3 regions of the Lysinibacillus sp. BSL11 genome follow, and region 1 is predicted to be linked to each of the others. Evidence: a T-box and tRNA genes for the amino acid it is inferred to sense, from the RefSeq annotation. Region 1 holds a T-box; the other regions hold tRNA genes.
The links. The T-box of region 1 lies ahead of argS (arginine--tRNA ligase). A T-box ahead of a tRNA ligase gene usually reads a tRNA of that ligase, here a tRNA-Arg.
Positions count from the first base shown of each region.

Region 1 (3,288 bases):
CCTCTCTATTAATACGCTGCCTTTATTTATGAAAAGCTTGCATGGATTCCTCTATCCTTTTATCATGTTTTCGATGGATGGTCAATGATTGGACAGTTTATCTTTAAATGGCTAATGCTTCTTACATATTTTCAGGTGATTCAATACCTAATAAGGCTAATGACTCTTTTAAAACAATCGCAACACTCTGACATAGAGCAAGACGGGATGCTTGCTGTACGTCCTCTGCTAATATTTTGTACTGTGCATAATATTTATTAAATAAACGTGCCAGTTGTAAGGCATACTTCGCTATTTGGGACGGATCAGCCTGCTCAAAAGCCATAGCTACCGTTTTAGGAAACTGTTCTAATAATAGGATCATCGGCCAAGCTTGCTCTCCTAAAGATTTGAATAATATATCTTGAGTCGGAGCTTTCGCTTTATCTAAAATAGAGCAAATACGTGCATATGTATATTGTACGTATGGCCCTGTTTCGCCTTCAAAATTCATCATTTGCTCGATTGAAAATTCAATATCGTTTAGACGATGGGCTTTTAAATCATTAAAAATTACCGCTCCAACCCCCACTTGCTTTGCGACTTGCTCTTTATTAGGCAGAGAAGGATTTTTCTGCTCCATATTACGCTGTGCTGTCGTTATAGCTTCTGCTAGTACATCAGCTAATAGCACCACTTTGCCTTTACGCGTCGACATTTTTTTACCATCCTTCAGCATCATGCCAAATGACACATGTTGCAAATTCTTTGCCCAAGGATAGCCCATTTTTTCGATGACCTGAAAAAGTTGTTTAAAGTGGAGGGACTGCTCATTGCCAACAACGTAGAACATCTTTTGGGGCTGGTAGTGCTGTTTGCGATACAGGGCAGCTGCTAAATCACGCGTCGCATAAAGCGTGGCCCCATCCGTTTTCTTTATTAAACATGGAGGCATCTCCTCCATCTCCACCACATACGCACCTTCTGATTCCACGAGGAGCCCTTTTTCTTTTAATTCTGTAACAACGGATGGCATTTTGTCATTGTAAAAGGCTTCACCTGTAAAGGCATCAAAATGAATTCCTAATAGCTCATATATTGTTTGAAATTCTACGAATGACACATCTCGGAACCATTGCCATAATGCCTGTGCCTCTTCATTACCGTCCTCCAATGCTTTAAAGGCGGCACGAGCCTGTTCATTGAGCGTTGGGTCTTGCTCTGCCTCTTCATGAAACTTCACATAAATCTTTAATAACTCCTCTATCGGTGACGCTGAAATGGCCTGTTTATCACCCCAAAGCTGATAAGCAACAATAAGCTTGCCAAACTGTGTACCCCAGTCCCCTAAATGATTAATACGAATGGCTTGATAGCCATTTTTTTCTGCAATATTTGCTAAGGCATTGCCAATGACCGTTGAACGTAAATGTCCCATTGAGAAAGGCTTGGCGATATTAGGAGAGGAAAAATCCAAGACGACCGCTCCCATCTTTGTTGGAGTAGTACCATATTGTTGCTTGTCGCGCAGAATCTTGCTTAACACCTGTTGGGTCACCTTTTGTTGATCGAGAAAAATATTGACATAGCCACCAACAGCTTGCACACGCTCAATGCTGTCATGATTTATTTGACTTGCAATATGTGCTGCAATACTTTGCGGTGATTTTTTCCACACTTTTGCTAGAGTAAAGCATGGAAAGGCTACGTCCCCAAGCTCCAAACTTTTGGGTTTTTCTAATAATAACACTATTTCCTCTCCTATTATTTGTTGCTTTAATGCGACTGCTATACTGTTGGCGATTAGTTGATTCATTTTACTCCTCCTCCTGTTCAAATAAAAAAGCCCTCGCCTCTATAATTAGAGACGAGAGCATGATAATCCCGTGGTACCACTCTAGTTGTCATGTAACATGACCACTTTCCGTTGTTAACGAGGTGACGCCCCGCTATTCTCTACTACTTGTTCGAGAACCTTCTCCAAAGTGCGCTTCATTCATGGTTCCTGCATTAGGCTCCCACCATCCCTAACTCGCTTGCCAGTCATTCCATCAATTACTCTCTTTTTCATCGAATTTTTCTATGATTTTGACATATATTACAGGATTTCCTTATTGGCGTCAACCATTTTTTACGTTGCCGTTTCAGCAAAAAACGCTCCTCACGAGGAGGAACGCTTTTTTTCTACATACTGAATCACATCAGCCATAATGGCATACATCTCTTTTAATTTTAATTCCTTATTGTCAGAGACTTTCTTCGCTACTTTCTCCGTGATAATTCCTTTTTCTACTAATCTATCCCAGCTGGTCGCATTGGATTCACCGATAAGGACGTCGGCCAAATATTGAGCCAGCTCATCTCGCTCAATAGCTTCATCACCTTGATTATAAACCTTATTGATGACAATTTCGAGTTGGTCCTTCATTCCTGATCCACTTTCTCCACCAGCACGTAACATACTCTCTTTTAACATTTTAGCAAACTTTATTTTCGTCGCCTTACTGTTTACTTTTAAGTCATTATCATAGCCGCCCACTACAAGGCCGTAATTAATGAGCGTTTGAATGGCTTCATCATACCATTCTCCTTGATATGGATACTCAATTGAAAATGAATCAACATAGGCACCTTGTTTAGCCAATTGCTTTCGTAATGTAGCGATTAATGGTTTATCCTTACTCATGTCTCTAAAGGTTACATCGTGCTTCTGTGCAAGAGCAGCCGCAGTCCCAGCCGCTTCACCTGTTACCATCCCTGTTGGAACAATACGTGCACTACCAGCTGCAAGTGATGAATAACCAGCAGAGCGTCCGACAACCAGTAAGCCATCAATATCCTTCGGTACTAACGAACGGAAAGGAATAGCATATTGCTTTGGTGCAGCGATCACATAGCCGTAATCATGAGGCGTTTGCGCTTGCACATCGACTGGATAAGAGGCAATGCCAATGCTATCCCACTGATCACTATTTTTCCACAGGTCTGCCATTGGTAATTGATACTCTGCCCAAATGTGTCTCGTTTCTCGGACGTAGAGTTCTTCTGGATAGCTGACAATTTCAGCCTTTTCAAACCCTGGGAAGTTTGTTTGTAAATATTTTAGAATGTGTAACGTTTCTTTCTTCCCAGCGACAATCGCCGCTTGTTTTGAGGATTCATTCAAGCCATCAATACCAAAAATCTGTAAGGCATTGATGAAATATTCATCATCTACACGAGCTAAGTTTAAGCCTCGTAATCTTGTGCCCTCTTGTAATGGCTTGTATTCATCATGCAGCTTTGTAAAGCCCCACATCACCGTATGAT
Region 1 is NZ_JAVGCX010000013.1:97,955-101,242, forward strand. Features, by position in the region: gene argS (arginine--tRNA ligase) at 122-1,795, opposite strand; T-box leader at 1,840-2,059, opposite strand; gene RCJ95_RS16245 (FAD-dependent oxidoreductase) at 2,141-3,288, opposite strand, start outside.

Region 2 (3,288 bases), on a different contig from region 1:
TAGCATCATTTCATTCATTTTTATTGAAAATCAATGCCTGTAATTTCTTTTAATTTACCGTTTTCTTTAATTTTTTTAAGACCTTCGTTTAATTTATCTAGCAATTCTTTATTCCCTTTTTGAACCATGAAGCCATAGTATTCTTTTTCGAATGCATCATCTTCAATTACTTTTAGTTTTTGATCTGGGTGAGCTTTGATATATTCATAAACTACTGCGTTATCTCCGATAGCTGCGTCAACATTCCCATTTAACATTTCTTGAATAGCGATTGGCTGACTTTCAAAAGCCATAATATTTGTACTTGCTTCCCCTTGTAGCTTTTTCGCCGCCATATGACCAGTAGCATTGATTTGTACAGATACTTTTTTATCTTTTAATTCATCAAGAGATTTAATTTTTGAATCTTCTTTCACAACAATTAATAACTGAGACTCATAATACGGTTCTGTAAAATCAAATGATTCTTTACGCTCTTCCGTAATTGTGATTCCAGAAGCACCGATATCTGTTTCACCGTTTTTAATTGTTTGGAACACTGGCTCCCATCCTATATTATTCCACTCAACCTCAAAGTCCATCTCATCTGCAATAGCTTGTAAAATATCGACATCAATCCCTACAATTTTCCCTGAATCGTCAACAGATTCAAATGGTGCAAAAGTGGCCTCAGTACCTACTTTATAAACTTTTTTGCCATCTCCACCATCTTCTGAAGAAGAGCTACCTGAAGATGCATCATCTTTTGTACCACATCCTGCAAGTGTTAATGTTAATGCTGCAATTATCATCAGTAACATCCAACCTGTTTTTTTCATTGTATTTCCCCCTAGTTCGATAATTTTCCGAATTACGTATTATTTTTCGCAATTCGGAAATGTTAGACTATTAGGTCAATTATATTAACATTATAGTATTTAGACAACAACTTTTCGCATAAAATTAAATATTTTTTCATATAAATTTATATTAAATTCATACAATTTGGAAAAATATGTATAAATAACAAGAAAATTAACCTAAAACTAATATATATACAATGAGAACCATGCCAAATTTCGATAAATTTAGGCAAAAAAAAAGAATCCCCTCAGATAGGATTCTTTTTTTCGACTATTTCTAGTCTCACGTACAGTATGTTCACTAAAAAATAATTTGGAGTTGTTGCTTTTTTGAAGGTTTGAAAGGAATAAATAGGGGAATAATGCCAACTAGGACAGTATTCCCTTTATTCTTCCTCTCGATCTCCAGTAAGCAGGCTGCTAAACTACTTATTAGGAGATGAGCTATAACAGTATATCAATTAATCAGTAAAATGGCGCCCTCGGAGGGAATCGAACCCCCAGTGCAAGAACCGGAATCTTACGTGTTATCCATTACACCACGAGGGCAAAAGACACAAAAAAAAAGTACTCACTCTAGGCTTACGAAAAGCATGATGTAGATAACCCTCATTTTTGAAGCATACCTGCAAAATAGTGACCTGTACTTTAAACCTTATAACCTTAATCATTATACAAGCCTATCCTATATAATTCAACCATAGAATGCAAAAACATTTTATTTTTTTAATTTCACTTTAGCAGGGTTAATATTTGACCTTCCCTGACTATAATGTGTATGATAAGGATACAGCTGAAATACAAAGGAAAATTTTCAGCAAAGGTATTCGAATTTAGCTTTTTAAGGAGGATTTAACATGAATTTAATTCCTACAGTTATTGAACAAACTAGTCGTGGTGAGCGTGCATATGACATTTATTCACGTCTACTTAAAGACCGTATTATCCTTTTAGGAAGTGCTATTGATGACAATGTTGCTAACTCCATTGTCGCTCAGCTTCTTTTCCTACAGGCAGAAGATCCAGATAAAGATATCTCTCTTTATATTAACTCACCTGGTGGATCCATTACGGCTGGTATGGCTATCTATGACACAATGCAAATCATTAAACCACAGGTCCAAACAATTTGTATTGGTATGGCTGCATCAATGGGTGCTTTCCTACTTGCAGCTGGAGAACCTGGTAAACGTTTTGCCTTACCAAATGCTGAAGTCATGATTCACCAACCATTAGGTGGTGCACAAGGTCAAGCGACAGAAATTGAAATTGCTGCTAAACGTATTCTATTCTTACGCGAGAAATTAAATGGCATTTTATCTGAACGCACTGGTCAACCACTTGAAGTCATTGCAAGAGACACAGATCGCGATAACTTCATGACTGCTGAACGTGCAAAAGAATACGGTTTAATCGATCATATCATGCACCGTAGCGATAATAAATAAAAAATAAAAGGCATCACAGAATTGCTCTGTGATGCCTTTTGTATTTAATGAGTGTTAATCTTCATTTTCTATAATTGTTGCTAATGCTGTAACCGCTTGCTCAGCATCGTTACCTTCACTGCTTAAAGTCACTTCGGTACCTTTAGCAACTGCTAAGCTCATAACACCCATAATGGATTTGGCATTTACTTTTTTCTCATCTTTTTCTAGAAAGATATCAGCACTAAAACGATTTGCTTCCTGCACAAATAGTGCTGCTTGTCTAGCTTGTAGTCCTAATTTTAATTTAACCTGGACTCTTCTCTCAATCATTCTCAAAACTCCCCTTCACTACCGTTCGTCTGTTAGTTTTATCTTACCTTACTTACTGGCAAAAGAACAATAAGCGATTAGCATGACATTCATACCTGAAAAGTATGATAACTTAACCACCTATTTTTTCACCACGCCTTAATGCATCCGCAATCTCATCAATTTTTCTCAATCGATGGTTAACACCTGATTTACTAACCGTTCCACTAGATACCATTTCACCAAGCTCTTTTAATGTCACATCTTGGTATTCAACACGGAGACGTGCTATTTCACGAAGCTTCTCTGGTAGTTGATCAAGACCAATTGAATTTTCAATAAATCGAATATTCTCAACCTGCCGTAATGCTGCTCCAATGGTTTTATTTAAATTGGCAGTTTCACAGTTCACAATACGGTTGACACTATTACGCATATCTCGCAAAATCCGAACATCTTCAAATTTCATCATAGCCTGATGCGCGCCAACAATATTAAGGAAATCTGAAATTTTTTCCGCTTCCTTTAAGTAAGTCACAAAGCCCTTTTTACGTTCAATTGTTTTGGCATTGAGTTCAAATTCATTCATTAAATCCATTAATGCCTCACCATGTTCTTTATATAAAGAATAAACCTCTAAATGATAAGCCGATGTTTCTGGATTATTGACGGAACCTCCTGCTAAAAAGGCTCCTCTTAAATAAGCT
Region 2 is NZ_JAVGCX010000003.1:88,863-92,150, reverse strand. Features, by position in the region: gene RCJ95_RS04745 (basic amino acid ABC transporter substrate-binding protein) at 21-818, opposite strand; tRNA gene RCJ95_RS04740 (tRNA-Arg) at 1,317-1,391, opposite strand; gene clpP (ATP-dependent Clp endopeptidase proteolytic subunit ClpP) at 1,700-2,290, shown strand; gene RCJ95_RS04730 (HPr family phosphocarrier protein) at 2,345-2,602, opposite strand; gene whiA (DNA-binding protein WhiA) at 2,715-3,288, opposite strand, start outside.
Region 2: it has a tRNA-Arg gene. The T-box ahead of argS (arginine--tRNA ligase) is inferred to sense a tRNA for this amino acid. The anticodon was not compared.

Region 3 (3,288 bases), on a different contig from region 1:
TTGAGGGTTATTTATACAATAGGAGACAAGACCAATACTAGTTTTGACCGATGGATTGTAGAGCGCTACCATTCATGGGCGAAATGGAAGGATACACTTTTTCGCATTGATATTCACCACTCCCCATGGGAATTAAAGCGAGCCAACGTAACGATTCAAAGCAATACATTAGCCTCTTTTATGAAGGGGAAACTTCAGGACATGCAGCCTCGTACTCATTATGCCAAAAACAAAACGGCGAGAGTTTTTCCTCCAGCAGTAGAGCATAAAATGATCATAAATCCACCAAGATCTTTGCATTAAAAGAGGTAGCAAAATTGCATAACGATGGCGCTGGCAATCATATCTGACATCGCAAGTGCCTCTGCTTCAATTTCATCAAATACCTCTACATCTGCCTGATAATCTTTTTGTATCATCGTGACAGCTTCATTTTTCGTTAAAGCTAAATGCGTATAAAACATTTTTTGTACTACCTCTCTACTTAGGTATGGATTGATTGTATGCAAAAAGAAAGCAATATCATCTGCATTACGATACCATTCCCTCTCTTTTGCTTCCGCTGTGGTAGCGTCACCTTTCGCAGCAGCTGTCACTAATTGAGCCGCAATTACCAGATGCTCTTTAATTAAAGCTGCATAACGATCCGCCACGGAGTCACCGTAAAAGGGGCGTAAACAATTTCCTAAATCGGTTGCATTGCGTAGCAAACGCTGCTGCACAAAGGGTAAATCAGGTAAATTAAACACAATGCTTATAATAGTCATCCGTGTCCAATTTACATGCTCCATCCAAAGTAAACGGTTCATAGCCATAAAGTCTGCTTCGGCTTTACTAATACAGCGTCGGTAATCATTTGACTGTAAAAAGTGACGAATCGGAGCCGTATACTGCGTATAGGGGGCATGATACAGCTGGCTTAATGAAAAACCATTTGAATAGGGGTACAAGGCTTCACTCCTTCTTGTTCTTTCTCCTACAGTAGCATACTCCAAGGAATCTCGGAGTATGAAGAACCAGAAAGAAAAGAAGAGACCACAAAATTACGCCTCATACATCATTTTCTTCGTCATGCCACCATCAACTGTAAGATTAATACCTGTCACAAAGTTATTCATAGGGTTTGTTAAATAGAGACAAGCCTGTGCAATATCTTCAGGCAGACCAACCCTTCCTGACAAATGCTGCGCATGATCGATTGGCCGTAGTGCCTCATAATCACCTGTTTCAATCCACCCAGGTGAAATACAATTCACAGTAATTTGATCTGGCCCTAAAGATCGCGCTAAAGCATGTGTTAATGCTATGATCCCTCCCTTTGTAGCCGCATAAGCTTCTGTATGAGGCTCTGACATTTCAGCTCGCGTTGAGGCCAGCGAAACAATGGAACCACCCTTTGCATTATGCCGCATCACTTTTGCAGCCTCTCTGGCACAGAAAAAGGAACCCGTTAAATTCGTCTGCAACAAATCCTGCCACTCATCAAACGTCACCTCGTAAGGAGATTGATGCTGGAACTTCCCAGCATTATTAATTAAAATATGAATGGTTCCATAATGCTCCACAGCCTGCTGCATCAAATGAATGATATCCTGTTCCTTTGTCACATCCGTTGGAACAAATATTGCAGAGTAGCCTTGAGCAAGCATATCCTGTTCTAACTGTTGACCTAAGCCTGCATTCAAATCAGCAATCACCACTTTTGCACCTTGTTGTGCATATGCAAGCGTAATACCCTTACCAATCCCTTGTGCACCACCTGTGACAATAACGACTAAATCTTTAAACATCCACAAACCTCCTACTTTTGTATCGCCAATAGTGTAGCAAATATTTTGCTATCCGTCCTGTTAAGAGGGTGAAGAAATGGTATAATGGATGCTGTAGCAACATACGATAAAAAATATGAGGCAAACCTTGCCTGCATAGTAAAATTAATGTTGACATTATGCTATAAAGTACATATAATAAATATTGTCCTTCCTATGATATACATAAGAAATGACATCATGTCTCAGTAGCTCAGCTGGATAGAGCAACGGCCTTCTAAGCCGTCGGTCGGGGGTTCGAATCCCTCCTGGGACGTCTTAAGGTTCAGATAGATTAAGTTTGAACCAAATGAAAAGCGCTTCAAATCCTTTAATATAAAGGGTTTGAGGCGCTTTTCCTTTTTTTGAGAATATGTTAGAAAAGGATAGAAAATGAAAAGTTTCTACACAAGAAAAAGTATTACTAAGTCGTTTTGTAACTGTTATTGCACTAAGGGCAAAAAGTTAGATGGGCAGACTTAGAATTCTGAGTGAGAGCCTTCACAATTTTTGTGATGGCTCTTTTTATTGAGACTATTTATTCAACCAGATGTACATGATATATATACAACGCCTGCGTCAATTGTTTTGAGATATGCTTTTCAATATAGGTAGCGATGTACTGCTTCTTTACGGTTTCAATTTGCGAATAACCAAAAAGTTTTCCGAAGTATCGCCTCTTTTTATTATAATTCACTAAAATCCTTTAATGATTTGATACAACCTCTCCACAGCATCAACAATATCTTTTTCATCGATAGTTGCGAATCCGACAATGATCTCAATTTTATTTTTAATGTGGTATTTATTTTTCAGCATAAACCGTCTCATTGAATAAATCTCCAGCTTCCTTTGGATGGCCATTGCTTTAATTTCTTCGTAGGTTTTATTTGTTTTAAATCTTGCTAGAAAATGTAATCCAGCTGAAACATCCTTTATTTGAATGTCGTCACCAAATCGAAGATATAATTCTTTAATAATCAGATCTCTTTTCATTTCATAAAGTAGATTCATTCTTTTAACATGTCGATCGTAATAACCTTGTTCGATGAAATAGTGTAAGGCGAATAGACCCAGAGAATTACTACCTTGTATTAAGTTTGAAAATTGCTGCCGATATTCTTTCAATAATTTAGGTGGTAGTACCATATAACTAATTCGAACTCCTGGAAACATCGTTTTAGAAAATGTACCGATATAGATGACACGTTGATTAGTGTCCAAGCTTTGTAATGAAGGTATATTATCAGTTTTGTACTTAAATTCACTATCATAATCATCTTCAACTATATAGCGATTCTGTGTTTGTATAGACCAATTTAGAAGCTCTATGCGCCTGGAGATGGGCATAATAATACCAGTTGGAAACTGATGTGATGGGGTAACAAAAAGGAACTTTGCCCCTGAAGACTCAACCTTCTCGATATCGATTCCTTTATCATCTAATTCAATAGTTAATACATTGCTCGTAATAATTTTT
Region 3 is NZ_JAVGCX010000001.1:501,755-505,042, reverse strand. Features, by position in the region: gene RCJ95_RS02520 (YqjF family protein) at 1-303, shown strand, start outside; gene RCJ95_RS02515 (hypothetical protein) at 300-950, opposite strand; gene RCJ95_RS02510 (SDR family NAD(P)-dependent oxidoreductase) at 1,044-1,790, opposite strand; tRNA gene RCJ95_RS02505 (tRNA-Arg) at 2,012-2,085, shown strand; gene gabR (MocR-like transcriptional regulator GabR) at 2,505-3,288, opposite strand, start outside.
Region 3: it has a tRNA-Arg gene. The T-box ahead of argS (arginine--tRNA ligase) is inferred to sense a tRNA for this amino acid. The anticodon was not compared.